2 regions of the Rhodococcus sp. 5G237 genome follow, and region 2 is predicted to be linked to the other one. Evidence: riboswitches for the same ligand, from Rfam matches in the RefSeq annotation. Region 2 holds a riboswitch; the other holds the start of a gene.
The links. Region 2 has a riboswitch for cyclic di-AMP ahead of ACWPOC_RS16065 (C40 family peptidase). Riboswitches for the same ligand answer to the same signal wherever they lie in the genome.

Region 1 (14,577 bases), on a different contig from region 2:
GGAAGGGGTCGGATTCGTGACCAGCACACTGACACAACCGGTGGAGGTCGGCGCCTGCCCGCCGGACCCCGTCGATCCGCCACCGACGGAGGGGATCAGGCCGCTCCGGCGGCTCGGCCTCCGCAAGGCCGTCCCGTTCTCGCGCATGACCGGCGTGGTTCTGCTGCTCGCCGTGTGGGCGCTCGGGTCGGGTGCCGGATGGATCGACGACCGCAAGCTCTCCGCTCCCTGGACCGTGGTGACCAGCGCGGTCGAGCTCGTCGCGGAAGGAACTCTGCAACAACACATCCTGGCATCGCTGAGCCGTGCCGTGCTGGGCTTCGTGATCGGATGCGTCATCGGCACCGCGCTCGCACTCGCATCCGGTCTGACCCGCACCGGCGAAGCCCTGATCGACGGCCCTGTGCAGTTCAAGCGTGCGATCCCGACGCTGGGTCTCATCCCGCTGCTGATCCTGTGGCTCGGCATCGGCGAGACCTTCAAGATCACGGTGATCGCACTCGGGACGGTCGTGACCATCTACATCCAGACGCACAACGCCCTCACGGCGCTCGAACAGCGCTACGTCGAACTCGCCGAGGTCCTCGGTCTCACGCGCGCACAGTTCGTGTGGAAGGTGGTGCTGCGAGGAGCGCTGCCCGGATTCTTCCTCGGTCTGCGCCTGGCGGTGACCGGTGCGTGGCTCACCCTGATCGTGGTCGAGAGCATCAACGCTGTGAGCGGCCTGGGCAAGATGATGTTCAACGCCCAGAACTACGGTCAGCCGGACGTCATCCTCGTCGGATTGCTCGTCTACGGCGTCTTCGGTCTGGCATCCGACGCCGGTCTCCGGTTGCTCGAGCGTCGGGCGCTCACCTGGCGGAAGACGCTGGGCGGATGAGCGCCGTACGCATCCGCGGCCTGATCCGCGGCTTCGGCGACCGGAACGTGCTCGACGGACTCGACCTCGAGATCCCCGACGGGCAGTTCGTCGCCCTGCTCGGCAGGAGCGGATCCGGGAAGTCCACTCTGCTGCGTGCTCTTGCCGGCCTCGACTACGACGTGGAGATCCGCGGCGGTGCACTCGCGGTACCGGAGAAGGTCTCCGTCGCCTTCCAGGACTCCCGTCTGCTGCCCTGGCTGCGCGTGCTCGACAACGTCACGCTCGGTCTCGACAGGCAGGGCAGGAGCCGGGGATCCGAGATGCTGGCCGAGGTCGGCCTGGCCGGGCGCGAGGACGCCTGGCCGCTCGAACTCTCGGGCGGGGAGCAACAGCGTGTCGCGCTGGCCCGAGCCCTGGTACGGGAGCCGCAGTTGCTGCTCGCCGACGAGCCGTTCGGCGCGCTCGACGCCCTGACCCGCATCAGGATGCACGGACTGCTCGACGACCTCGTCCGCGCGCACCGTCCCACCGTGCTGCTCGTGACCCACGACGTCGACGAGGCGATCGTGCTCGCCGACCGGATCGTCGTGCTGGACGAAGGACGCATCGCCGTCGACCGCCACGTGGATCTCGACAAACCCCGTTCCATCACGGATCCCGGCTTCCGGGACATCCGTGAAGACCTCCTCACCGCCCTCGGTGTCATCACACAACCGTGACGAAAGACCTTTCACGACAGGAGAAGACATGACCGATCGTCGATTGCACCTCAACGCCTTCCTCATGCCCATCGGCCACCACGAAGCGGCGTGGCGTCTGCCGGAGAGCGACCCGAACGCGAATCTCGACATTCAGCACTACATCTCGCTCGCCCGCACCGCCGAGCGTGGCAGGTTCGACTCGGTGTTCCTCGCCGACAGCCCCGTACTGTTCGCGAATCCCGAGCGGCGTCCGAGCGGCAAGCTCGAACCCACGATCATCCTCACCGCGATCGCGACGGCCACCGAGCGGATCGGTCTCATCGGGACCGCGTCGACGACCTACAACGAGCCCTACAACCTCGCGCGGCGATTCGCATCGCTGGACTTCGTCAGCGGGGGACGTGCCGGCTGGAACATCGTCACCACCGCCGGGGACGACGCCGCCCGCAATTTCGGTCTCGACGGCGTGCCGGCGCACAAGAGCCGCTATGCGCGGGCCACCGAGTTCGTCGAGGTGTCGACCAAGCTGTGGGACAGCTGGGAGGACGACGCGATCGTCGCCGACAAGGAGGCGGCGATCCACGCCGACTCCGCGAAGGTCCACACCTTCGAACACGAGGGAGAGTTCTTCTCGGTGGCCGGGCCGCTCAACGTGCCGCGGTCGCCGCAGGGCTACCCGCTGCTCGTGCAGGCGGGCTCGTCGGAGAACGGCAAGGACTTCGCCGCGCTGTACGCCGAGGCGATCTTCACCGCCCAGCCCACCTTCGAGGAGGGCAAGGCGTTCTACGACGACGTCAAGGACCGCGTGGGCAAGGTCGGCCGCGACCCGCGGCAGGTGCTGATCCTCCCTGGCATCGTGCCCGTCATCGGCGATACGGAGAAGGAAGCGCGTGAACTCGACGCCGAACTGGCCCGGCTGATCTCGCCCGAGTACGCCCGCCGCCAGCTCGCCGAACGGTTCGGGCTGCGGCCGGAGCAGCTTCCGCTCGACGAGCCGCTGCCGGAGAACCTGCCGTCCGAGGACGAGATCGAGGGAGCCAAGAGCCGGTACACGCTCATCGTGCAGCTCGCGCGACGGGAAAACCTCACGGTGCGGCAGCTCATCGAACGCCTCGGCGGCGGTCGCGGCCACCGCACTTTCGCGGGCACGGCCGAGCAGGTGACCGACACGATCGAGCACTGGTTCCACAGCGGCGCGGCCGACGGTTTCAACATCATGCCCGCGGTGCTGCCGTCGGGGCTCGAGAAGTTCGTCGACGGTGTGGTGCCGATCCTGCAGGAGCGCGGTCTGTTCCGCACCGAGTACACCGAATCCACCCTGCGTGGGCACTATGGGCTCCCGCGGCCGGAGAACCAGTTCACCGTCGGCAGGGCGTTCGCGCGGTTCGCGACGCAGCGCTGAGCCTCTCCGCCCACGGGCCGGTGGTGGGCGGTTCCGCGCGATGCCTGATCGACCGCACCCGGGTCCGTCGTCAGTCGACCAGCGCCACCGACGTGACACGGTGCAGGACGAAGCTGCGCACCGAGCCGGTCGCCGGGTCGAAGGCCTGCACCTGCCCGCCGCCCACCGACACCGGGTCGACGATGCGACGCGTCGCCACCCCCTGCGCGTCGACGTAGCCGAGGGTGACGCTGCGCTTGCCGTGCACAGCCAGTTGCAGCAGCGCGAGTGTCGCCGCACCGCCGGATCGGCTGCCGTCACCACGTGCCGAGGCCGTCGGTGTCGCGGCCTCCGCACGGTCGCCGGCGCGCAGCGTGCGCACGAGGGTGTCGAGTTGTTCGTCGCTCGGCGCGGTGGGCCCGGCGTAGCGGGCCCGGGCGCGCGGCATCGCGACGCGGGCACCCCGGGGCCGTAGATCCACGATCGCTCCCGAGGCGTCCTCCCCGGCGGGAGCGAAACCAGCGGTGCGCAGCTCGGTGAGCACCTCGGCGAGAGGCGCCTGCGAGATCGCGACGGTGGGGGCGACCGCGCGCAGGGCGAGCGTCGCGGCGACCGGGGCGGACAGCACCTCGGTGAGCAGAGCCGGATCGTCGGCGCGGACGAAGGACGTCGCGACACCGGCCCGCAGGCGTCCGTGGCGACGCGCGACGTCGTCGATCAGGTAGGTGAGCGACTGCGGCACCGGGGTGCGCGAATGCGTCGCGAACAGGCCGTGCAGGTCGCTCGCGCCGAGCCCGGCGTCGAGCGCGCGCCGGATACTGCTGTCGCCGATCCGGTAGACGGTCGCGGCACCGGCCGATTCGACGTCGGCGACGAGCGCGATCCGCTCGCCGAGTTCGGGGACGAGCGGCCCGGGGGCGACGACCGTGAGGTCGGCCTGGACGAGCACGTAGTCGACGGGCTCGGGGAGCACCGCCGCCATCTCGGCCTCGGCGTCGCCGCCGTGCAGCAACGCCTTGCCCGGCGACGCGAGCATGCCGTGCGCGACGAGACCGAGTGTCGTCGCCTCGCGCACGGTCTCCACGACGCTCGTCGTGTCGAAGCGACCCGCCCAGCGTGGACGACGCCACGCCGCAGCGGCACGCAGGTCGGCGACGTCCGTGCTCGCTGCCGGCACGTCGGAGAGGACGTCGAGCAGCAGCCGTCGGTCGCGGGCGGCGGTGGGGGACTTCACCTCGTCGGACAGTGCGGCGACCGGCTTGTCGTTCTGGTCGCGCCGGCCGATCAGCCAGGGCCGGCGCGGCAGGTCGAGCCAGGCACCGGCGAGCACGGCCCAGCGGTAGGCGGGGGAGGACGCGAGCCACGCGTCGGTGGCGGTGGTCGGGGCCCAGTGATCGTCGTCCCCGGGTGTCGGCGGGTCGGGGAGGCCCCGCGCGATCAGACCGGCACCCGCGAGGACCTCGACGACGAGCGCCGTCTCGTCGTCGTCGAGTCCGACCGCCTTCCCGATGCGATGCAGTTCGCGGACACCGAGCCCACCGGCCTTGAGGACGGGGGCGGGTTGCGCACCGAGAGTGTCGAGAACGTCCTCGCAGTGCCGCAGCAGTTCGAGGGCGGCGCCGGCGGCGGTCGCATTGACGTCGGCGGTCGACCGGGTGGGTTTCGGTGCGCGCGGGGGAGCGAGCGCCGCCGGATCGAAGGGGGCGTCGTCGCGCAGTGCCTGGCCCACCCGGTGGGGGAGTTCGACGGTCTCGTCGTCGATGCGGAAGAGCAGTCCGGCGGCGAGCAGTTTCTGCACGGGCCGGTCGGCCGGGGTGTCCGGTGCGGCGTCGCGGGTCCGACCGATCGGAGACGTACGCGACAGGGTGTCGAGGATGCTGCGCTGCTCGGGCGGAAGAGCCGCGAGGAGGTCGTCGAGTTCCTGCCGGGACGGTCCGCTGACGTCGCCGGTGCGTCCGACGCGCCACGGAACGGCGTCCACGGCGGCGGCAACGAGGCGCAGTTCGTCTGTGGACCCCCACACGAGCAGCAGCGAGCGCAGGGTGGACAGGATCCGGTCGACGTTCCTCGCGCTGATGCGGCCGGAGACCTCGTCGAGCACGGCGGCGCGGGAGACGGGGGTGTCCACCGCTTTGAGACGGGCCAGCACCTCGATGATCCCGAAGGCGGCGGTGTCGAGATCGTCGGCTGCACGGAACACCGAGGCGCGTTGCTGCGCTCGGCTCGCGAGCACGTTCATGCTCGCCGGTGGCGGCACCACGAGATCGGGACGGGCGCGCAGCGTGGCGGCCAGATCCGTGTCGCGTCGACCTGCCAGCCAGCGGGCGAGGGAGTCCGAGGCGGTGTCGGGAGCGGGCGTGGTCGGGGACATCCCCTCCAGATTAGAGACCTGCGGTAGCAGGCCCCGAACTCACCTGCCAAAATGAGCGCATGGCTACCTCTTCGAAAAAGCATTACGTCGACCACGGATGGCCCGAGCTGGCCGACGGTGAGCACGCTGTCACCGAACTGTCGTCCACGCGTTCCGGTCCGCTCTCCCCGTACGGTGAGGACACCGTGTTCCCGTTGCCGGTCGAGGACCTGCCCTACACGCATCCGAAGACGGTGATCAACCGCTGATCCGATCGCGGATCACCGAACAGGCTCTTCCGTACGACGCCCGGTCCCTTCGGGGGCCGGGCGTCGTCGTGTGTGAGGGATGAACGAAGGTCGTCCGCATATGCGGAAGGGCCCCGCGCCGTGAACGGTGCGGGGCCCTTCCGGGATGTTCGGGGTGTTACTGCGGGAGCACCGCGCGAACGGCGTCCAGGATGTTCGGGTCGAGCTCGACACCGGCCTCCTGGAGTGCGGTGACGCCCTGCTCGAAGCCGGCCAGGATGCCCTGGACCTCGGCGGGGACAGCGGGGGTCTCCGGAAGCTGCGGGACAACGTTCTGGATGGCCGGCGCGGGGGTCTCGGCGGGCGCGCTGGGCGCTGCGTCGACGGAGCGCTGCGTGGGCGCGCTCGACAGTCCGAGGCTCGACGAGCAGGAGGGCCATGCGCCCCAGCCCTGGCCGGCGAGAACACGCTCGGCGACGGCGATCTGCTGCTCGCGGCTGGCCTGGCTGGCCGAGGCGGCGTATTCCTGGCCGCCGTAGGCGTTCCAGGTGCTCGGCGAGAACTGCAGGCCACCGTGGTAGCCGTTGCCGGTGTTGATTCCCCAGTTGCCGCCGGACTCGCACTGTGCGAGGCGGTCCCAGTCGGAGTCGGGGGCGGCAGCGGCCGTGCCGCTGAACGCGACACCCGTGACGCCGAGGACTGCGCCCGTCAGCGCGAACTTCGCGACGGTACGACCGGTATTGGTGGGCTTGCGATGGCGTCCGCTCATGTCGGTTCCGTGTTCCTCTCCGTACGCACCTACGAGGTCAGCTGTCGGGTTCGGGCTGAAGAGGTCGCCCGGCCGTGTCGCTCCGTTGGGAGCGCCTTCGGCTTCACCCCGAGGACCGTCGCGGTTGCGTCGGCCCGGGCCTCCTGGACACCGTCCGGCTGTGGGCCGATCGGTTCCTGGGAGACCGGTGGGTCCCCCGTTTCCTGTCCCCTGTGGATCGTTCGTCGGGACTTCCGGAACCACGGGACAGGAATTTGGCGCGGCGGTTCCGGACCGGTCGAGCCAGGCGGTTCGACCGGACATGACGGTAACGGTTCCGAGGGCGAAGTGTCACCAATTGATAACGCGCCGATTCGCGTGGCGACAGACGTGCGCGGCGCGGACCAGGGGATGAAGTCCCAGGTAGTGGGGTCCGGGTACCCGGAATTCCGTTTCGAGTCCCGCTCGTTATCCGCTCGTTATGTGAGAAAGATCACATGTAACTCGGGCGGGCATCCACAGGAACGATCTCCTTCCCCAGGGGCATCAGGGAGATCGGGATCATCTTCAGGTTCGCGACGGCGAGCGGGATGCCGATGATCGTGACGGCCATGGCGAGCGCGGTGGCGATGTGGCCGAGGGCCAGCCAGATACCGGCCACCAGGATCCAGATGACGTTGCCGATCAGCGACATGGTGCCGGCCGTCGGCTTGTCGACCGTCGTCTTGCCGAACGGCCACAGCGCGTAGATACCGATCCGGAACGACGCGATGCCGAACGGGATGGTGATGATGAGGATGCAGCAGATCAGACCCGCCGCGAAGTAGCCGAGGGCGAGCCACAGCCCGCCGAAGATCAACCAGATGATGTTGAGCAGGATCCTCATGTCCGGTCTCCGTTCCGAGCGCGCCGGCCCGAGCGCAGCGCGAAGGCGATGGCGAGGGCGAAGCCCAACGGCCAGGCGAGGGTCAACAGATACAGCACGAGCCCGGGCTTGCCGTCGGTGAGCGCCGGAATGAGGAAGATGGCGACGACCGCCACCACACCGACGACGAAGCAGGCGATCGCGGCCTTCAGGAGGCCGTTACGCGGGGCGGCAGACGAAGCCGAAGATGAAGTACCCACGTGACCACGGTAGTCGCCGCAAGGACGGACGGTGACGTCCGGGAGCGGGAAGACGATTCGGGGGCGGACCCACCTCTGCGGGTACACTGACAGGTGTCCACGCGTCCCGCTCGACCGAGTCGGGGCGCGTTGTTTTGCATGTTGAACGGTTGCCCCACTGTGGGGCACAGCTGTCGAGGAGCAGGTGAGCGCGGTGCCGACCGGCAAGGTGAAGTGGTACGACGTCGAGAAGGGCTTCGGCTTCCTGTCCCAGGACGAGGGCGAGGACGTCTACGTCCGCGCCTCGGCGCTCCCGGAGGGAGTGGAAGCGCTCAAGCCCGGCCAGCGCGTCGAGTTCGGTATGGCGGTGGGCCGCCGGGGTCCGCAGGCGCTGAAGGTCGAGCTCCTCGAGCAGCCCACGCTGCGGCAGGGTCGCCGCGAGGCTCCCGCCCAGCAGAAGCGCCGCGCGCCGGACGAGCTGCACGGCATGGTCGAGGACATGATCAAGCTGCTCGAAGCAGCGGTCCAGCCCGATCTGCGGCGCGGGCGTTACCCCGACCGCAAGACCGGGCAGCGCATCTCCGAGGTCATGCGGGCGATCGCGCGCGAGCTCGACCACTAGATGTAATCCTGGGACGAACCACGACGGGCCGCCCTCGCCATGTGCGAGGACGGCCCGTCGTCGTATGCGGGGCCGAAGCTCAGAACGTCTTGACGGCCCACACGGCGTGCGCGATCGGTTCACCGGCCTCGTCGACCACGGCCGACGGCAGCTGGATCTCCACTCCGAGCAGCTGCAGCTCCGGAGAGCTCTCCACGGTGAGGGTGCGGCGCGCACCGGCCTCGAACATCGCGCCGTCGATGTAGGTCTGCCCGGTCTGCGTGTCGCCGTAGACGGTGAGGATGCGCCACGGCGCGTCGGCGATCTCCGACGGAAGCGACAGCTGCAGCGGGTAACCGGCCGGCACGTCGAGCTGACCGATCGGGTTCTCCACACAGTCCTCGAGATAGAGATTGCAGTGCTGCGCGGGGTCGACCGTCACGGTCTCTCCCCGTGCGTACGCGGTGATCGTGGGGAGCGTGGGCTCGGCCGAATCGACCAGCTTCCACACCGTGGCGGCAACTCCCGCTACCACGACCACCAGGGCCACCAGCAGCAGCGCGAGAGTCTTCTTCGTCCGGGCCTGCAACTCAACTGTTCCAATCTTCGGTGGGGGATCCACCGGCGCGCCTTCGCCCGGCAGCCGTCTCGGTGGAGACGCGTTCGGGTCGACGGCCGCCGAATCCCGGCAACAATGTCCCCCCACGGTATGTCAGCACCGTCTGCGCGAATCCGAGAACCAGCGCTACGGAGACCACAGCGAACCCGAGCCACAGTTCGGTCGGCAACAGCACACCCATCGCTCCGCCGAACACCCAGCTGAGCTGGAGGACCGTCTCGGACCTGCCGAATCCGGACGCGATCGACTCCTCGGGAAGGTCCTGCTGGAGCGATGCGTCGAGCGAGACCTTGGCCAGCGCGCTGGCGCACGCCGCCACGAGCGCCGCCAGCGCGGCGGCCAGGACGTTGCCGGTCGCGGCGACGACGGCGGCCACGACGACGACCGCGGCGGTGCACCGCACGACGATGAGAGCGGGCCGTCCGAGCGCGAGTCGCGCTCCGGTCGCATTGCCCGCGAAGTTGCCGACCGCGGCGGCGGCACCGACACCACCGAGCATCGCGGCCTGCATCAGCGGATCCTGTCCGGTGGTGTTCTTCGCGACGAACGCCATGAACAAGGTCAGGAAGCCGGTGAGGATGCGGATCGTGCCGTTGCCCCACAGCCCGGTCACCACCGCCCGTCCCAGCGGCTGCTTCCGTTTCCCGGACTTGGTGACGATCACCTCGGTCACCGTGTCGGCGTTCAGCACCTCGGTGCGCGCGTCGGAGCGGTGGTACGACAGCGTCGCCGGCACCTCGCCCTCGGTGACCTCGACCCAGGCGGGGATGCGCATGCTCAGATAGGCGCCGAATGCGGTGATCCCGGCGCACAGCCACAGCGCGCCCGACGAACCGAACGCCCATGCCGCGGCCGCCGCGATCGCGCCGGCACCGATCGTGCCGCCGACCAGGCCGAAGACCGTCAACCGGGAGTTCACCCGCACCAGATCGATCTCCGGTGGCAGGACTCTGGGTGTCACCGCGGATTTGAGTACCGCGAACGATTTGCTCAGCACCATCATGCCGAGCGCCGCCGGATACAACAGCCAGCTGTCGAAGTTGAACACCAGCACCACCGCGAGCACCGTGCGCAGCGCGAAGGACGTCGCCAGCGCGACGCGACGACCGTGCTGCAACCTGTCGAGCAACGGCCCGATGAGCGGGGCGATGATCGCGAACGGCGCGATCGTGATGAGCAGATACAGCGCGACCTTCGTCCTGTCCTCACCGGTGGCCGCCGAGAAGAACAGGGTGTTCGCGAGCGCGACGGCGATGGCCGCGTCGGAGGCGAAGTTCGCCATCGTCGCGTAGGTGAGCGCGGTCAGCCCCGACTTGTCGGCGCCGTCGGCCGTGGCCGCTCGACGGAAGGTCGCGATGCCCTTCGAGGTGAGTTCGCGGCTGCGCAGGGCCGCGACCCGCGTCACCGTCAGCTTCCGCGGCATGCGCGGAGCGCGCGGTGAGTCGGTCTCGGACGAGGACTCCGCCCGACCGCCGGCCGACGCGCCCGGTGGTCGGCGCGGATGGTCGACGGGATGCAGGGGCGGCAGGGGAGTGCGACGGCCCGAGACGCGGCGCGGAGGCGGATAGTTGCTGTACCCCGGATGCTGCGAACCCGGGACACGGCCGTCCGCTCCCTCGGGGGCGGGTCGCTCGTCCGGTTCGGTCACGTCTTCGATTCTTCCCCACGCGACAGCGGTTGTAACACAAGGGCGGCACGTGGCCCGAGTGACGCGTGTCGCGACCGGTATGCCACCCGGATCACTCCACGAAACGCACTTCGAACAGCGTCGGCCAGTACTTGCCCGTCACCAGGAACCGATCGGTCCCGGGGATGTGTGCGATGCCGTTGAGGACATCCACATCGGCCCCCTCGGGCAGCCGATCGCGCAGCGGAGCCGCGTCGACCCGGGCCTCCACCCGGCCCGAGGCCGGGTCGATCAGCACGATCTCGTCCGTCTGCCACACGTTCGCCCAGACCCTGCCGTCCTCGGTGCACTCGAGTTCGTTGAGCTTCGACACGGCACGTCCGTCCCGGTGCACGGTGACGCGTCCGACTTCGTCGAAGGTGGCGGGGTCGCGGAAGATCAGCTCGGCCGAGCCGTCGCTCATCACCAGACGGTCGGGTTGCGCGCACAGCCCCCAGCCCTCGCCGTCGTAGTCGACCCGGCGCTTCTCGAGCAGGGTGTCGCGATCGCGGACGACGGCCGTGCCGTCCTTCCAGGTCAGTTGCCACAACTCGTCGCCGACCACGGTGATGCCCTCACCGAAAAGATCGTCGAGGACGGGTTCGCGGGTGCGCTCGGTCTCGGCGAGGGTGACGGTCCCGCCGTCGAGGTCGACCTCCCGGGCCGACACCCACGAGCGCCCGGCCCGGCCGGTACCTTCGAGCAGCTCGCCTTCGTCGATCTCGAGGCCCTGGGTGAACGCTTCCGGATCGTGGGGGTGCGTGGCGACGACCTCCACACCGAGTTCGGTGGCGGGTGGACCGGGTTCGGCGACGAGATCGTCGCCGCATCCGGCGGTGGTGACGCAGACGACCGTCGCGACCGCGGCCGAGAGGAGAAGACGAGGCACGCGCCCATCCTGCACCTCGCGCGTGAGCGGTGCCTGTACGACCTTCCGCGACCCGCAGGCGCCGGAGCAGACAGGTCAGGCAGAATGGAGGCCGTGAGTGTTGCCTCTGCTTCCACTTCCCGAGGAACGAACCCCGTGGTCGATCCGGCGGTGCGTTCCGTGCTCGCCGACGCCGTCGACCTCGCTCGGGCCGCACTCGACGAACTCGGGGACGGTGGAGTCGGCGCCTATCTGGGCGTGACGCGCGAGGACGAGTGCTCGGCCACCCATCGTTTCGCCTCGGAGCTGCCGGGCTACCGCGGTTGGCAGTGGGCGGTCGTCGTGGCCGCCGCCCCGGATTCGGATCGCGTGACGGTGAGCGAACTCGTGCTCCTGCCCGGTCCCGACGCGCTCGTCGCACCCGAGTGGGTGCCGTGGAGCGAGCGGATCCGTCCCGGCGATCTGGGTCCCGGCGACCTGCTGGCTCCCGCTCCCGACGACGTGCGGCTGGTTCCCGGCTACATGCAGTCCGGCGATCCCGAGGTCGACGAGACCGCCCTGGAGATCGGGCTGGGCCGCAAGCAGGTCATGAGCCTGGAGGGTCGCCTCGAGGCAGCGCAGCGCTGGTTCGACAGCGACTACGGCCCCGACTCGGAGATGGCGAAGGCCGCGCCCTCCTCGTGCCGCCTGTGCGGTTTCTATCTTCCGCTCGCCGGATCGCTGCGTGCGGCCTTCGGCGTCTGCGGCAACGAGTTCGCCGCCGACGGTCACGTCGTGCACGCCGAGTACGGATGCGGCGCGCATTCCGACACGAGCCTGCCCACCGGCGCCGGTTCGCCGATCTACGAGGCGTTCGACGATTCGGCAGTGGAGGTCGTCGAGCTCGGACCGGCCACCCCTGCGCCTGCAGAGTCCACGGACGAGCCTGCTGTCGAGTCGTCCCCGTCCGAGCCGGAACAGACCGACTGACGTGACCCGGCCGGACCCCGCGGATCCGTTCGGGACCGCGGCGTTACGCGAAGGGATCATCGCGGCCTGGTCGTCGTCGCCCACCCGTCTCCGGGAGGACGCGGCCACCGAGGCCGACCACGTCCGCGCGGGGTACCGCGACCGCGTGCTGACCGAGCTCGCCCAGAACGCCGCCGACGCCGCTGCGCGTGCCGGTGTACCGGGTGAGCTGCGGGTCTGGTTCGCCGACGGCCGTCTCCACGTCGCGAACATCGGTGAGCCGCTCGACGAGGGCGGTGTCCACGCGCTGACCGCATTGCGTTCGTCGAACAAGACCGGCGCCGGATCCACCGTGGGGCGGTTCGGTGTCGGCTTCACGGCGGTGCTGTCGGTCTCCGACGACATCGAGGTGCGTTCGCGCACCGGTTCGCTCCACTTCTCGGCCGAGCGCACCCGCGCGGTGCTCGCCGAGCGGAACCTGCCCGAGCCGGAGTCCGGTGTCCCGGCGTTGCGCCTCGTGTGGCCGACGGAGACACCGCCGGCGACCGGCAGCGACACCGAGGTCGTGCTGACCCTGCGCCCCGGTGTGGACCCGGCTGCGCTACTCGACGCCTTCCGTTTCGAGGCCCACGAGCTCCTGCTCGAACTCCCTGGCCTCCACACCCTCGTCGTCACCGACGACGAATTCACCCGTCACCGGCGCGAACTCGACAACGGTCTGTGGGAGGTGCGGATCGGCGATCGCACCTGGTGGGAGTTCACCGGAGCGTCGGCGCGATGGCTGGTGCCCGTCGTCGACGGGCGGGTCGACCCGATCCGCAGCGATGTCCTGCGTGCCCCCACCCGCTCGGACGAGGAGCTGTCGCTCCCTGCGATCGTCGTCGCCGACGTCGCCATGCAACCCGATCGGCGGCGCGTGCTTCCCGGCGCCCACGTCGAGAACGTCGCCCGCGGATACGCGCGGTTCGTTGCGGCTCTGCCCGCCGAGCAGCGACTCGACCTCGTGCCCCTGCCGGGTTTCGCGCGCAGCGAGGTCGACGGACGCATCCGCGAAGCGATCCTCGACGAGTTGGCCGCCGGCGCGTGGCTTCCCGCCGCCGACCGCAGCGCCGATCTGGTGCCCGACCGGGCTGTCGCACTTCCCGGGCTCACCGACGAGCTCGCCGACGTCCTCGGCGAGGTCGTCCCGGGGCTCGTGATCCCCGAGCTGTGCGGGCCGCGACATGCGTCCGCGCTGTCCGCCGCCGGCGTGCATCGGCTCGGTCTCGCGCGACTGGCCGAACTGCTCTCCGGGCACGAACGCGAGCCGAAGTGGTGGAACCGCTTGTACGAGGCGCTCACTCCGCTCGTCGTCGACGCGGTCGCGGCCGAGGAACTCGCATCCCTGCCGGTTCCGCTGTCGGACGGACGGACCGTCACCGGCCCGCGCACGGCCGTTCTCGCAACGCAACTGCAGGATCTCGGTCCGCTGTCGATGCCGTGGGTGCGCCTCGTCCATCCCGACGCCGCGCATCCGCTGCTCGCCCGGCTCGGAGCCGGCACCGTGACGGTCGAGGACCTGCTCGCCGACCCGGCGCTCGTCGCGGCCGTCGAGGACACCGATCCCGACGACCTCGACCCGGACGGCGACCTCCCGGCCGGTGAGCTCGCCGACGTCGTGCTGCGATTGGTGCCGCTCGTGTCGCCCGCGGCCGTGCCCCGTGAACTCGGGGCGCTGCTGCTGCCCGACATCCACGGCGATCTCGTCCCCGCCGACGAACTCCTGCTTCCCGGTGCACCGCTCGCGGAAGTGCTGGTCGAGGACGCACCCTTCGGCACCGTCGACCCGTCCGTCGTCGACCGGTACGGGGCCGAAGCCCTGCGGGCGATCGGTGTGGGCTGGGGTTTCACGGTCCTGCGTGCGGAACTGCCGACCGGTCCCGACCACGACCTACCCGACGAGCACCTGTGGTGGGAGCGGCTCGACGACGATCCCGAGGTGCTCGTCGCCGTGCGCGACCTCGATCTCGTCGACGATCGCCGCTGGTCGCGGGCGTTGACCCTGCTGGCTGCCGAACCCGCGACGGCCGAAGCGATCACCGACCCCGCCGGATACACGGCGTGGTACCTGCGCACCCGCGCGTCGCTCGACGGCCGGCCTCTGGGGCACTACCGGTTCGCCGACGACACCCTCTTCGAAGGGCTGCTCGACCCCTGCACCCATCCCGACGCGTCGGCCTTCCGCGGCGCCCTCGCCGGAACGCGGATCGACGACATCGAACTGGCACAGACACTGCTCGACCGGCTCGCGGACGACAGCAGGTCGCCGGGACCGGCCGCGATCGTCGCCGCGCACGACGCGCTCGCCGCGGCCTTCTCGTCGGGTGGTCTCGACCCCGAGTCGGTGACCCTGCCCGACGGGGTGCGCAGCCTGTCGGGTGTCGTCGTCGACGCAGCCGACGCTCTCGTACCCGACCGTCCGTGGTTCGCGGCCGCGATCCC
Region 2 (14,577 bases):
GCTAAGCTGACCGGTCGGAGGGCACGCCGGTGCCCGGTGAGGAGCGAGATGCGGCGAGGGCAGGTGCGATGAACGCGACGCGAGACGCGGACGAGGTGACGCAGAACTGGCCCTCCGTCCTGGGAGTGCTCACCGCCGGACAGGACCTGTCCGCCGCCGAGGCGCGATGGGCGATGAGCGAGATCTTCTCCGACAACGCCACCCCCGCCCAGATCGCGGCCTTCGGCGTCGCTCTGAAGATGAAGGGCGAGACACCCGAGGAAGTGCGGGCACTCGCCGACACGATGCTCGACTACGCCCGGCTGGTCCCGGTCGACGGTGACGTGGTCGACGTGGTGGGCACCGGTGGCGACCGGGCGAACACCGTCAACATCTCCACGATGGCCTCGCTGGTCGTCGCCGCAGCGGGTATCCGCGTGGTCAAGCACGGCAACCGCGCTGCCTCGTCCAAGAGCGGCGGCGCCGACGTGCTCGAAGCGCTCGGGGTGCACATCGATCTCGGACCCGACGAGGTGGCCCGCTCGGTCGCCGAGGCCGGGATCGGATTCTGCTTCGCCCCGGTCTACCACCCGGCGCTGCGTTTCGCGGCCGCACCGCGCAAGCAGATCGGCATCCCGACGGTCTTCAACGTCCTCGGCCCGCTCACCAACCCGGCCCGCCCGAGTGCCGGTCTGATCGGATGCGCCTTCGAACCGCTCGTCCCGACCGTCGCCGGTGTGCTCGCGCAGCGCGGCAATTCGGCGCTCGTCGTCCGCGGCGACGACGGTCTCGACGAACTGACCACCTCCACGACCTCGCGCGTGCACATCGTCCACGGCGGCGAGGTCCGGGTCGTGACGCTCGATCCGCGCGATCTGGGCATCGAACGGGTTCCGCTCGAGGCGCTCCGCGGAGGCGACGCCACGGAGAACGCGGCGATCGCGCGGGCCGTCCTGGCGGGGGAGACGGGGCCGGTGCGCGACGCCGTGCTCCTCAACGCCGCCGGGGCGATCGCAGCCTTCCGGGGCGTCGACGGCGTTCTCGAGGACGCCCTCACGGCCGGGCTCGAGACGGCGGCAGAGGCGATCGACAGCGGCCGGGCCACGGCCGTCCTCGAGCAGTGGGCAGAGGTCACCACGCGGCTGGGTGCCGGTTCCGGACAGAAGTGACCGGGGAAGAGTAAGGACACCGAACGACGGGCCCGCACTGCATCGGTGCGGGCCCGTCGTTCGTCGGTGGTGCTGCGCGGTGTCAGTTCCCGATCGAGAAGCCGGCCTCGACGTCGGCGCTCGAGTACGACTGGAACGCGATGTGGGTGACGGTCTTCGTCACGCCGTCGATCTTGTTGATGCCCCGGGTGACGACGTCCGCGATCTTCTCGTGGTCGCGGACCCGGACCACGGCCACGAGGTCGACGTCGCCTGCGCAGGAGTACACCGTGTCGACACCGTCGAGGTCGGCCACCGCTTGCGCGGTCTCGGGGATACGGTTCGCCTCGGCGTCGATCAGGACGATCGCGTTGATCATGTGGTCTCCTTCAACCTTCCTCGGGGATTGCATCAGCCTAAGCGGTACGGCTCGTCGGCGGAGAGGAGCCTGCGGACCGCGCGGGCGTCGCGTGCGAGCTCGGCCCACGCGCTCCACCGACCTGCGCCCCGTGTCGGTTCGCACCAGCCCTGGCTCGCCCGGACGATGCGGATGTCTTCGCCGTCGAGCCATCGAGCGACCAGACCGATCTCCTCCGGGGACGCGCCCCGGAGCGGGCCGGGTGACGGCCGCACAGTCTCGGCTGCGGCGACGATCGCGTCGACGACGGGCATCGGCCGCATACCGCGCGGCGCCACCCCTGCGGACGCGAGACGACCGGCGCGCACGACGGCGAACTCCCACCCGCCTTCGGCCCGCGGTCGCGCGGCGACGAGTTCGTCGACGGCCGCCAGCGCCGCGAGGCGTTGCGTGCGCCGCAGCGCGACGAGGGCGGCGGCGAGGCGGTCGCGCAGGCGGGCCGCGTTCTCGAACAACTGGTCGCGCACGAGGGCGTCGAGGCGCTCCTGCGCCGTCTCGACGGCGTCGTCGGTGGTCCCGCGGACGACCGCGCGCGCACGCTCGACCTGGGCCGCATAGGCGGAGGCGTCCTGAACCCCGAAGGAGGCTGCGGCGCAGCCCCCGACGGCGACGGGCGGGCAGCGGTCGCCGTGGCGGGCCGTACGGCCGATCCTGCGCGTACACGTGCGCAGACCGCACATCTCCGCGAGCAGTGCCGCGACATCTGCGGCGTCGGCGCGCACCGAGAACGGGCCGACCGAGTCGGGTCCGGGGGTGCGGCTCACGGCCAGGCGCGGGAACGCCTCGTCCGTGAGGATGATCCACCAACCGCGCATCGGATACTTCGATCTGCGGTTGTAGGGAGGGGTGTGGGCCGCGATCAACCGGAGTTCGCGGACGCCGGCCTCGAGCCCGTGGGCGCATTCGACGTGATCGATGCGTGTGGTGAGCGCGACCATCTCGCGCAATCGCGGTCGCGTCTCGGAGCCCGTGAAATAGGTACGGACACGCCGGTGCAGGTCGACCGCCGTGCCGACGTACAACACCTCGTCCGACGGGCCGCGGAACATGTAGACGCCCGGTTTGCGCGGCAGATGCGCGGCGAGTGCGCGTTTGGCCCTCTGCTCGGCGGTGACCACCGGCATGTAGTCGCGCAGCTCGGTGAGGCTGTGGACGCCCTGGTTGCCGACCCGTTCGATGAGGGCGTGCAGGACGTCCACGGTGGCGCGCGCGTCGTCCAGGGCGCGGTGGGTGGGCACGGTGGAGACCCGGAACAGTTCGGCCAGCGCGGACAGCTTCACCGACGGCGCTTCGTCGCGTCCGAGGACGCGGCGGGCCAGCTTGACGGTGCACAGCACCTGGAAGCGGGGCCACGCGAGTTCGCACTGCGCTGTGGCGGCCTTGAGGAAGCCGACGTCGAATCCGGCGTTGTGTGCGACGAGCACCGCTCCGGACGCGAATTCCAGGAAGGCGGGCAGCACCTCCTCGATCTTGGGGGCCGCGTAGACCATGGCGGTGGTGATGCCGGTGAGCTGCACGATGTACGGGGGGATGGGTCGTCCCGGATCGACGAGGGTCGCGAACTCGCCGAGCACCTCGCCCCCGCGGATCTTCACCGCTCCGATCTCTGTGATGGCGTCCTCGGCTGCCTTCCCGCCCGTCGTCTCGAGATCGACGACGACGAAGGTTGTCTCGCGCAGGGGAGCGTCGAGCTCGTCGAAACCGAGTTGCACGCCCAGGGCGGATGGTTGCGGCGAGGTCATGCGGCAGAGCCTAGGAAGCGTCACCGACACGCCGCCGAGCGGGCTTCGGAGTGGGTTCGAAGCAGGGGGGAGACGAGGATCACACTGCGTTCTTTTCGGCTCGATGAGGGGTACGCGCGGGCCGGAAAACAGACCGATCGGCCTCCGAGGACGGCACTCCGGCGAATCGGGCGCATCGCCTCGTCGAAGGTCGGCGAGTCAGGGCGTCCTGACCTGGTTCTTCCGGAAAGGACTCGGGTGAAACGGGCGCCGAGCCTCCCTCTGGTGAAGGCGCGTCGAGCGGTGGCCGTTACCGCGCCGTTATCGGACCGTTGCCCCGCGGCGGCATTCCCCCAGAGGCGGGCCGAAACGAGCGGGCCACACAGGGAGGCGGTCGACTTCACCGATGCCGTTTCGTAATCTTTTCGAGACCGAGCGGAGAGTTTCCCGCCCCACCCCCGGGTCGGAGCCGCACGGTTACCGCCTAATCGCTTCTCCCGTCTGCGGGAGCAGCGAGCCGGGGACCCACACGTAGTACTCGGGGTGAATCCCCTCCGCCGCTCGCGGGGAGGGGTAGGGCTGATCTTCCGGCCCGAACCCGTCAGCTAACTCGGTCGGCGGGTGAACGGAAGAAACGGAGAACGTCCCCTCGTGGTTTCGAACAACAGCAAGCGCACCGTCCGGCGCGCACTCGTCGCCGGTGCCATTGCTCTCGGAGCAGTCACCGTCTCGGCCGGCCCGGCGATGGCCGAGCCGATCAACATTCCCGGTGTCGGAACGTTCGACCTCCCGGCCGGTGTGACCGTGCCGCCGGAGATCGCCAACATCGTTCCGCCGGCCCCCGAGGCGGCCCCCGCGCCTCAGGCCGGTTCCTTCACCGCCCCCTTCAGCTCCGTCGGCCAGCGCGCTGCCGACGCCGCACAGTCGAAGATCGGTGCCCCCTACGTCTACGGCGCCGCCGGCCCGAGCTCCTTCGACTGCTCGGGTCTCGTGCAGTGGGCCTACAAGCAGGCCGGTCTGAGCGTCCCGCGCACCAGTTACGAGCAGGCCTCCGCCGGTGCCCCGGTGGACGTCGCGGCTCTGCAGCCCGGTGACGTCGTGTCGTTCTACGGTGGCAGCCACACCGGCATCTACATCGGCGGCGGCAACATCGTGCACGCCTCCACCTCGAGCCAGCCGGTCAAGATCGCACCGCTGAACTCGATGCCGGTCGACGGCGCCCGTCGCTTCTGATCGACGGCGCCCCGTCGCTTCCGATCGGTCTGAGCACCCCCCGCTCCAGCGCCGACGCACTGCCGAGGAGGGTGGGTCCGGTACGTACCGGACCCACCCTCCTCGTGTGTCTGCACGTCCCTGCCGATGCGCGAACGGCATGCACAAACGGCCGCTGCGTGGGAGAGCTACTCGCAGGTAGACACAAACCTATGCAATTCCGTAACCTGATCGAGACCTTTGGGAAAGGATGCGAGCCCACGTGGTTTCCGACAGGACAAAGCACCTCGTACGAGTGCAGGACAGGCGACGGACCGGCCGTCCAGCGCTCGTCGTCGCGCTCGTGATGATGGTCCTCGGTTTCACTCTGGCGCCGGCGACGGCGCAACCCGCAGGGGAGAGCCCGGCCGCACGCCTCGAGCACCTCGCGGATCTGTCACGTCGCAGCGAACAGGCCACCGAGGCTTTGCACGCCGCCGGGGCGGATCTCGAAGCGAAGGTCGCGGCGCAGCACGAGGCCGAGGTGCGTGCCGGCCAGGCCGACGAGGCGCTCGGCGCCGCTCGCGCCGAGATCGCCCGCTTCAAGCCCACCGTCGACAAGCTCGCGCGGGCCAACTACCGCGGTGCGCGCACCAACCGGCTGTTCGCCGTGGTGGTGAGCGACTCGCCCCAGCAGATGCTCGACCAGATGGTCCTGCTCGACGTCCTGGGCGAACAGACCTCGCGTGAGGTCGAGGGCTTCCGGGCGGCCACCGCCGCTGCGGCCGAGGCGGCCGTCGCCGCACAGCATGCCGCCGACGAAGCACGTGCCGCCGCCGAGCAGGCCCAGACCCTCCGCGACGAACTCCAGCGGCGACAGGCCGACCTCGAGGAGCAGATCGAAGGAGTCCTGAACGCCTTCGAGGCGCTGAGCGACGCGGAGAAGGCCGAACTCGCAGGCACTCCCTTCCCTCCGGGCCTCGACGCCGAGAAGATCCTGCAGCACCTCGTCCCCGGCAGCAACGGCGCCGCGCTGCGCGCCGCCCTGTCGCGCATCGGCTCACCGTACGTGTGGGGCGCGACCGGCCCCGACCAGTTCGACTGCTCGGGACTGATGGTGTGGGCGTACCAGCAGGTCGGCAAGTCGCTGCCCCGGTCGAGTCAGGCCCAGGCGCAGGGCGGCATCCCCGTCTCCCGCGACAATCTGCAGCCCGGCGACCTCGTCATCTTCTACGACGACGCCTCCCACGTCGGCATGTACGTCGGCGACGGCAACATGGTGCACGCCTCGACCTTCGGTGTGCCGGTGAAGGTGCAGTCGATCGATCGCTTCCCGTTCCACAGCGCCCGGCGGTACTGACCGGGTAGAGGCGGGATCGCCGCCGGTGGGCGAGGGCGTACGGGACCGCCCTCGGACGCCGACCTAGACTGACGCGGTGCCCGCGCGATCGCCCTTCACCGCCGGTACCCGCAAGTGGGAACGTCTCGGCCTGGCCGGACTCGTGGTCGCGCTGGTCACGGCAGGACTGCTGCTGGCCGTCGACCCGGTGGACACCGACGACGCCGACAGCCGGGTACGGGCCGAACTGCAGGTCGTGCTCGACGACTGGGCGCATGCGGTCCGGACCGGCGACGACGGATCGCTCGCGGAGTTGATCGACGACGCGTCCCCGGAACTCCTCGACGCCGAACGGGAGCGGATCGCGGCGATCGCCGTCGTTCCCCTCGCCGATCTCGGCTACGAACTCGCCTCCGAACCCGCGCTGCCGCTGCCGCCCGAGACGATCGCCCGGTTCGCGGCCGACGAGGTACGGGCGCACCGCGTCCACCTGCGGTACGCCGTGGACGGAATCGACGACGTACCCACCCGACGGCCGGTGACCGTGCTGTTCGTCCACCGGCCGCAGGGCTGGCGGATCGCCGACGACGCACCCGATCTCGCCGGGGCACAGACCGTCACCTGGCGAGGACCCTGGGACCACGGCAGCCTCCACCTCGCGACCGCGCAGACCGAGGGTGGTCGCTCGCTCGTGATCGGACACCCGGACAACGCCGCCTTCGTCGACGACCTGGCCGGCGACCTGCCGTCGGTGGTCGAGGCCGTCGACGACCTGTGGGGCGATTCCTGGCCGCGACGCGCACTGGTGGTCGTGACGTCCACACGCGAGGAGTTCTCGCACCTCGTCGGACCCCGGCACGACGGCGACGACATCGCGGCCGTCGCGGTCTCCGACGATGTCGATCACAAGCGCGGGATCGCCACCGGGCAGCGCATCGTCTTCAATCCGGCCGCGAGCGACCGGCTCGACGACACCTCCCGCCGGATCGTGCTCGCGCACGAGACGGTGCACGTCGCCGCACGCGCCGGCACCGTGGACGGCTCACCGATGTGGGTCCTCGAGGGCTTCGCCGACTACGTCGGCCACCGCACGGCCGCAGAGGGTCTCGAGACAGGGCCGCTCGACGTGCAGCGGATCGCGCCGACGCTGACCCGGCAGGTACGGGCGTCGGGTGCGCCGACGTCGCTGCCCGTCGACGGCGACTTCACCGGCCACCGGTCGGCGCTCGCCTACGAGAGCTCCTGGTCGATCGCCGCGTACACCGCGGACGAGTTCGGACACGACAGGCTCGTCTCCCTCTACCGCGCCCTCGCCGCGGGTCCCGTCACCGACGAGCGGCTCGACGACGTGCTCACCGACCTGCTCGGCGTCGACACCGCCGGCTTCGTGGACGGTTGGAGCCGCTGGCTCGGGGAGCGCATCCGCGACATCCGCTGACCGGGACGGTCCGGACCGGGGCCCATCGGCACCGTCCGGGGCCCGGGACCCGTCGACGCCTTCCGGGGCCCGGGACCCGTCGACGCCTTCCCGTCGCGCTGCTTCTACGGTGGTCCCATGTCGCGGACCCTGCTGGTGACGAACGATTTCCCGCCCCGACCCGGGGGCATCCAGTCCTATCTGCACGCCTTCGCGAATCAGCTGCCGTCCGACGACCTGGTCGTCTACGCGCCGCGGTGGCGCGGCGACAGTCACGTGAAGTTCGACGCGCGGGTCCCCTTCGAGGTCGTCCGTCATCCCACGACGCTGATGCTGCCGACCCCCGACGTCGCGCGACGGGCCACTCGGCTGCTCACCGAACACGGCTGCGACACAGTCTGGTTCGGAGCGGCTGCGCCGTTGGCTCTGCTGGCGCCCGTGCTGCGCCGTGCCGGCGCCCATCGCATCGTCGCCAGCACCCACGGCCACGAGGTGGGATGGTCGATGCTTCCCGCCGCCCGGCAGGCGCTGCGGCAGATCGGCGAGCACACCGACACCGTCACCTACGTCAGTCGCTACACGAGGGGGCGGTTCGCCTCGGCATTCGGCCCCGAAGCGGGTCTCGAACACCTGCCGTCCGGCGTGAACACCGACGTCTTCCGGCCCGATCCGGCGGCACGCGCCGAACTGCGGGCACGCTACGGTCTCGGCGACCGGCCCACCGTGCTGTGCCTGTCGCGCCTGGTGCCGCGCAAGGGGCAGGACGTGCTCATCCGCGCGCTGCCCGCGATCCGGAAGCGGATCGACGGTGCCGTCCTCGTGATCGTCGGCGGCGGACCGTACGAGTCGCGTCTGCGGGAGCTCGCCCGCCGCACGGAGGTCGAGGAGCACGTCGTGTTCACCGGCACCGTGCCGTCGGCCGAACTCGCCGCGCACCACACCATCGCCGACGTGTTCGCGATGCCGTGCCGGACCCGCGGCGGCGGTCTCGACGTCGAGGGCCTGGGCATCGTGTACCTCGAGGCGTCCGCGACCGGGGTGCCCGTCGTGGCCGGCCGGTCGGGCGGTGCCCCGGAAACGGTGCGCGACGGTCGCACCGGTTACGTCGTCGACGGCACCTCCGTCACGGCCGTCGCGACCGCGGTGTCCGGTGTCCTCGCCGATCCCGATCGTGCCGCCGCGATGGGCGCGGCCGGTCGCGAGTGGGTCTCCACCGATTGGAGGTGGGACGTCCTGGGCGCCAGATTGCGCGGTTATCTCGACGCCTCGGCGCCCCCGAACGAGACGGTGACGCCGTCGGCGGGGTGACCGGACGGGCCGCCGACGCGATATGTGAAGCTGTCCTGCGTGAGCAGCATTCAGGTGGCGGACCAGACCTTCGTAGCGGCGCCCCCGGAGCGCATCGCCGAGGAGATCGCGGCCCTCGATCGGTGGCGTGCATGGTGGCCCGATCTCGTACTGACCGTGCGGGAGGACCGAGCCGAGAAGGGCATCCGGTGGACGGTGTCGGGTCCGCTCGACGGAACGATGGAGGTGTGGATCGAGCCGGTTCTCGACGGCGCGGTGATCCACTACTTCCTGCACTGCGAACCGGCCGGTGTCGCGCCCGAGCGGGTGGCGGGTCTCGACCTCGCGGGAATGAACCGTACGCGCAGGGTCCAGGGAAAGGTGATGACCTTCGAGGTCAAGCAGCGTCTCGAGGCCGGTCGTCCGGCCGGTGAACCGCCGCGACACTGAAGCCACCGAAGGAGCGTCGTCCCGATACCGTTGTTCCTACGGTGTGATAGACCCTCGGGGCGGGACTGATCGGTGCACACCCGAGGGACCGAGAAAGGGAGCCGTCACCACATGGCCGAGAAGACGAAGAGGTCGATCACCATCGACGCGCCGGCCGAGCGCGTCATGGAGGTCATCGCAGATTTCGATGCCTATCCGACGTGGGTGTCGGCGGCAAAGACCGTGGAGGTCGTGGAACATCGACCCGACGGCCGGGCCGAACGCGTGCGCTTCGTCCTCGACGCCGGCATCGTCAAGGACACCTACGTCCTGCGGTACAAGTGGGCGCCCGACAACCGTGCCGTGAGCTGGGAGCTCGAGAGCGGTGAGATCCAGAAGGCCCAGTCCGGCTCGTACGTGCTGACCGAGGCCCCCGACGGCACGACGGTCGTCGACTACCAGCTCACCGTGGATCTCACGATCCCGATGATCGGTCTGTTCAAGCGCAAGGCGGAGAAGGTCATCACCGACACCGCGCTGAAGGAACTCAAGAAGCAGGTGGAGGGCTGAACGTCCGGCACGCCCCGGCCCGCGTGCGATGGTTCCTCGGAAAGGGCGGCGCCGGGAAGACGACCCTTGCCGCGGCCGAGGCGCTCGCGGCCGCCCGTGCGGGAGAGCCCGTGCTCGTCGTGTCCATCGACCGGGCGCACTCCCTCGGCGACGTGCTCGACCTGCCCCCGGCCACGAACCGGGACGCCGGCGCGACGGACATCCACACCGTCGAGGAGAACCTCGACATGGTGGAGATCGACTCGCTGCAGCTGCTCCGCACGCGCTACGCGGTCCTCGCGTCGATGGCGGCGCTCGCCGGGACGCACGAGCACGCCGATCGGTTCGACCTGCCCGAGCCCGACGAACTGACCGGACTTCCCGGCGTCGAGGAACTGCTCGTGCTCACCGAGGTCGCGCGACTCGCGGACAGCGGGAGGTGGGCTCTCGTCGTCGTCGACGCCCCGGCCTCCGCCGACGCCCTGCGCACCCTCACCGCGCCGCGCACGGTCTCCGATTCGCTGGAACGGATCTGGCCCCAGCACAGCCGGGTCGCAGCGGCCACCGGTCCGGACCCCCGCACGGGTGTCTTCGTCGCGCTGTTCGATCGGCTGCTGTCGGGGATCACCGCGGTACGCGACCTGCTCGACGATCGCGGACGCAGCGCCGCGGTGATCGTGGCGACGCCCGACCGCGCCGGTCGTGCCGAGCTCGCACGGGTACGGTCGTGGCTCGCTCTGTCCGGCATGCGCGTCGACGCGGTCGTCGTCAACGGAGTCGTCCCCGCGGTGGGTGGTTCGGGTGCGGCGGCGCGGCTGCTCGCCGACCAACGGGCCGCGCACGAGGCGATCGTCGCCGAGATCGGGGCGGCCGTCACCGACGTTCCCGTGATCGTGTGCGAGCGCCGCGCCGCGGAGCCGGTAGGGTTGGCAGCTCTGGAGGAGCTCGCCACGGCGCTCCGCCGCGACGCACCCGTTCCCTCGTCGGAGACCGACGAGCCGGTCCGGGTGCAGCACGAATCGGGAACGGGGGTGGAGTCGGTGTACGCGATGCGCATGTACCTGCCGCTCGCCGATCCCGCGTCCCTGACACTCGGACGGATCGGCGACGACCTCGTCGTCGGCGCCGACGGGATGCGACGCCGGGTGCGACTCGCTTCGGGGCTGCGCCGGTGCACCGTCTCCGATGCCGAGTTCGACGGAACCGATCTGGTGGTGCGATTCGTACCGGATCCGGCGGTGTGGCCGCTGTGAGGGACGATCACGAAGCCCTGATCTCCGAGTTGTTGCTGCTCGCCGACGCCGTTCTCGACCGCGTCGAGGGCACGGTGCAGCAGTTCGTCGCCGCGACCGGCGACGCGTCGGCTAATACCGCGCCCGGTTCGACGGCTCCGGGTGACGCCGAGGCCGCAACCACCCCGAGTGGGTGCGCGTGGTGCCCGCTCTGCGCCGCCGCAGCCCTGGTTCGCGGCGAGAACCACGAACTGGTCAGCAGGCTGGCGTCGAAACTGGCGGCGTTGATCGCGCTGCTGCGGGAGTTCCTCGCGCAGTTCCTGCCCTCGACCGGTGGCGTCCCGCCCGAGCCGACACCCGATCCGCCGACGCGGGATCGCCCGGCCTTCGAGCCGATCTCCGTCAACCTCCGCACGTGAACACGCACGACCCCGGGCTCACGGTCGGGATCGACATCGGGGGCACGAGCATCCGCGCGGCGGCCGTCGACCGTAACGGCGACGTCGTCGACAGTGTGCGCACGCAGACGCCGTCCTCCGCGGTCGCCCTCGAGAACGCGCTGCACCGGCTCGTCGAGCATCTGCGCGACCGCAACGACATCGCAGCGGTCGGGCTGGGGGTCGCGGGCTTCCTCACCGAGGACCGCACCACCGTGCGGTTCGCGCCGCATCTGCCCTGGCGCGATACGCCGCTCGCCGAGACGCTCACCGAACGCTTCGGGTTGCCGGTCGTCCTCGAACACGACGCCAATGCCGCGGCCTGGGCCGAGTACCGCTTCGGCGCCGCCGCGGGCAGCACGATCGCGGTGATGGTCGCGCTCGGAACGGGCATCGGCGCCGCCCTGCTGCTCGACGGCAGGATCTATCGCGGTGCCTACGGTGTGGCGCCCGAGCTCGGTCACCTGCAGGTCGTGCCCGACGGTCGGCCCTGCCCGTGCGGCAAGCAAGGGTGCTGGGAACGGTATTGCAGCGGAACGGGTCTCGTGGACACGACCGTCGAGATGCTCGCGGCCGAACCCGGGCGGTCCGTTCTCGCGGGCGAGATCGCCTCGGATCCCGGATCGCTCACCGGCCGGCGGATCGCGGGCGCAGCCCACGACGGCGACCCCGTCGCGCTCGCGGCCTTCGACGATTTCGCCCGCAGGCTCGGGCTCGGCCTCGCGCTCGTCGCCGACGTCTACGACCCCGAGCTCGTCGTCATCGGGGGAGGGGTCTCCGGTTCCGCGCCGCTGTTCCTCGACGCCGCGCGCGAGCACTACGCGGCCGTGACCACCGGCGCCGGCCATCGTCCTCTCGCGCGCGTCCGGGTCGCGCAGCTCGGTGACGCCGCCGGGCTCATCGGTGCCGCCGATCTCGCCCGCTCCGCGATCGAAACCTCACGACCACCGCTGTCGTCGAATTTCCCTGTAGGTGAGATTCGCCGGAGGTGAGATTATCGTCACGTCGACGTGGAAAGGGTGGGGTCGGGCACTGAGGCGATGTGCGAGTGGCAGTCGCATCGTCGTAGAGTCGACCGGCGGGCGGTGCTGCACCGATCCGTGTGGGGGATGATCGGATTCGGGAAGGATGCCATGTGGTACTGGCTGTTCAAGTACGTCCTCCTGGGACCGCTGCTGTGGCTCATAGGACGTCCGAAGTTCGAAGGCGGCGAGAACATTCCGGCGCACGGACCGGCGATCCTGGCCAGTAACCACCGGGCCGTCCTCGACTCGTTCTACCTTCCCCTCCTGGTACGCCGGCGCATCACCTTCCTCGCGAAGAGCGAGTACTTCACCGGCACCGGACTCAAGGGCGCCTTTCAGCGCTGGTTCTTCTCGTCGGTCGGGCAGGTCCCCATCGACCGCACCGGCGCCGACGCCGCGCAGGATGCGCTCAACGCCGGGGTCCGGGTGCTCGGCCAGGGCAAGCTGCTCGGCATCTATCCCGAGGGCACCCGCTCACCCGACGGACGCCTCTACAAGGGCAAGACCGGCCTCGCGCGACTGGCGCTGGAGACCGGCGTCCCCGTGATCCCCGTCGCGATGATCGGCACCGACCGGATGAACCCCATCGGGTCGAAGATGTGGCGACCGGCGAAGATCACCGTCCGGATCGGCGAGCCCATCGACTTCTCCCGGTTCGAGGGCATGGGCGGAAACAGGTTCGTGGAGCGCACCGTCACCGACGAGGTCATGTACTCGCTCATGCAGTTGTCGGGTCAGGAGTACGTCGACATCTACGCCGCCTCCCTCAAGAACAAGGGCTCGGCGAACGAGTCGGGGGCCGGGGACACGGGCGCGTCGACGAACGGCAGTGCCGCGACCCCGCCGCAGGACGGTTCCGTCGCGGACCGCGTTCCCGACACGCGTGCCGGGTGAGCAGGTGCGCTACTTCTACGACTGCGAGTTCATCGAGGACGGCCGCACGATCGAACTCGTCTCGATCGGTGTCGCCTGCGAGGACGGCCGCGAGTTCTACGCGGTGTCGACCGAGTTCGACCCGACCCGGGCCGGAGCCTGGGTGCGCCGCAACGTCCTCCCGAAGCTCCCGCCCCCGGCGCACCCCGCCTGGAAGTCGCGATCGAGGATCCGCGACGACCTGCTGAAGTTCCTCGTGCCCCGACCGGGCATCCGGCCCGAACTGTGGGCGTGGATCGGGGCCTACGACCACGTCGTGCTCGTCCAGCTGTGGGGCACCATGCCCGAACTCCCGGACGTCCTGCCCCGCTTCACCCGCGAGCTCCGGCAGTACTGGGAGGACTCGGGCTCACCGCCCCTGCCCCCGGCGCCGGACGACAACCACGACGCGCTCGCCGACGCCCGCCACAACCTCGCGAAGTTCGAAGCGATCGAGGCTGCTCGCCGGTCGCGGTGACGCGGGTAACGGGGTGCTGCGCCGCTTCCGGCCGTCACGCCATATCCTGGACGGGTGAACTGGACTGTCGACGTGCCGATCGACCGCTTGCCCGAACTTCCCCCGTTGCCCGAGGAGCTGCGTGCCAACCTCGACGCGGCGCTCGCAAAGCCGGCGCTGCAGCAGCCCAGCTGGCCCGAGGAACAGGCCGCGGCGATGCGCACCGTGCTCGAGAGCGTGCCTCCCATCACCGTGCCCCGCGAGGTCGAGGAGCTGCAGAACCAGCTCGCCGCCGTCGCTCGCGGTGAGGCCTTCCTCCTCCAGGGCGGCGACTGCGCCGAGACGTTCGCGGACAACACCGAGCCGCACATCAAGGGCAACATCCGCACGCTGCTGCAGATGGCGGTGGTGCTGACCTACGGTGCGTCGACGCCGGTCGTGAAGGTCGCGCGGATCGCCGGCCAGTACGCCAAGCCTCGTTCGTCCGACACCGACGCGCTCGGTCTGCCGTCCTACCGCGGCGACATGGTCAACTCGCTGGTCGCCGATGCCGAGGTGCGCAGACACGATCCGTCGCGCCTCGTGCGCGCTTACGCGAACGCGAGCGCCGCGATGAACCTCGTGCGTGCCGTCACCGCCGCCGGTGAGGCCGACCTGCACCGCGTGCACGACTGGAACCGGGCCTTCGTCTCGGCCTCGCCTGCCGGTGCCCGCTACGAGGCGCTCGCCTCCGAGATCGATCGCGGTCTGCGGTTCATGGACGCGTGCGGTGTCGTCGACCCGAACCTGCGCGCGGCGACGATCTACGCCAGCCACGAGGCCCTCGTCCTCGACTACGAGCGTGCGATGCTGCGCCTCGACAACTCGGGCGACAAGCCGCGCCTGTACGACCTGTCGGCCCACTTCCTGTGGATCGGCGATCGCACCCGCCAGCTCGACGGCGCGCACATCGCGTTCGCGGAGCTGCTGTCGAACCCGATCGGTCTGAAGATCGGTCCGTCGACCACCCCGGAGATGGCCGTCGAGTACGTCGAGC

Region 1: it holds a riboswitch for cyclic di-AMP, as region 2 does, so the genes downstream of both, ACWPOC_RS05440 (resuscitation-promoting factor Rpf1 domain-containing protein) here and ACWPOC_RS16065 (C40 family peptidase) in region 2, are expected to answer to the same signal.

The regions. Positions count from the first base shown of each region.
Region 1 covers NZ_JBSNCD010000002.1:440,939-455,515, forward strand. The annotation lists gene ACWPOC_RS05410 (ABC transporter substrate-binding protein) at 1-20, shown strand, start outside; gene ACWPOC_RS05415 (ABC transporter permease) at 17-880, shown strand; gene ACWPOC_RS05420 (ABC transporter ATP-binding protein) at 856-1,581, shown strand; gene ACWPOC_RS05425 (LLM class flavin-dependent oxidoreductase) at 1,610-2,965, shown strand; gene ACWPOC_RS05430 (helicase-associated domain-containing protein) at 3,036-5,315, opposite strand; gene ACWPOC_RS05435 (hypothetical protein) at 5,375-5,563, shown strand; gene ACWPOC_RS05440 (resuscitation-promoting factor Rpf1 domain-containing protein) at 5,721-6,311, opposite strand; cyclic di-AMP (ydaO/yuaA leader) riboswitch at 6,322-6,496, opposite strand; gene ACWPOC_RS05445 (YccF domain-containing protein) at 6,784-7,176, opposite strand; gene ACWPOC_RS05450 (hypothetical protein) at 7,173-7,415, opposite strand; gene ACWPOC_RS05455 (cold-shock protein) at 7,609-8,016, shown strand; gene ACWPOC_RS05460 (DUF2771 domain-containing protein) at 8,096-8,584, opposite strand; gene ACWPOC_RS05465 (MFS transporter) at 8,586-10,262, opposite strand; gene ACWPOC_RS05470 (glutaminyl-peptide cyclotransferase) at 10,354-11,169, opposite strand; gene ACWPOC_RS05475 (DUF3027 domain-containing protein) at 11,254-12,117, shown strand; gene ACWPOC_RS05480 (sacsin N-terminal ATP-binding-like domain-containing protein) at 12,119-14,577, shown strand, end outside.
Region 2 covers NZ_JBSNCD010000006.1:238,354-252,930, reverse strand. The annotation lists gene ACWPOC_RS16085 (hypothetical protein) at 1-5, shown strand, start outside; gene trpD (anthranilate phosphoribosyltransferase) at 69-1,148, shown strand; gene ACWPOC_RS16075 (Lrp/AsnC family transcriptional regulator) at 1,231-1,506, opposite strand; gene ACWPOC_RS16070 (DEDD exonuclease domain-containing protein) at 1,539-3,287, opposite strand; cyclic di-AMP (ydaO/yuaA leader) riboswitch at 3,738-3,902, shown strand; gene ACWPOC_RS16065 (C40 family peptidase) at 3,918-4,499, shown strand; gene ACWPOC_RS16060 (NlpC/P60 family protein) at 4,774-5,817, shown strand; gene ACWPOC_RS16055 (hypothetical protein) at 5,894-7,234, shown strand; gene ACWPOC_RS16050 (glycosyltransferase family 4 protein) at 7,352-8,521, shown strand; gene ACWPOC_RS16045 (polyketide cyclase / dehydrase and lipid transport) at 8,561-8,950, shown strand; gene ACWPOC_RS16040 (SRPBCC family protein) at 9,062-9,499, shown strand; gene ACWPOC_RS16035 (ArsA family ATPase) at 9,523-10,731, shown strand; gene ACWPOC_RS16030 (hypothetical protein) at 10,719-11,129, shown strand; gene ACWPOC_RS16025 (ROK family glucokinase) at 11,126-12,139, shown strand; gene ACWPOC_RS16020 (lysophospholipid acyltransferase family protein) at 12,281-13,066, shown strand; gene ACWPOC_RS16015 (polyadenylate-specific 3'-exoribonuclease AS) at 13,071-13,562, shown strand; gene ACWPOC_RS16010 (class II 3-deoxy-7-phosphoheptulonate synthase) at 13,617-14,577, shown strand, end outside.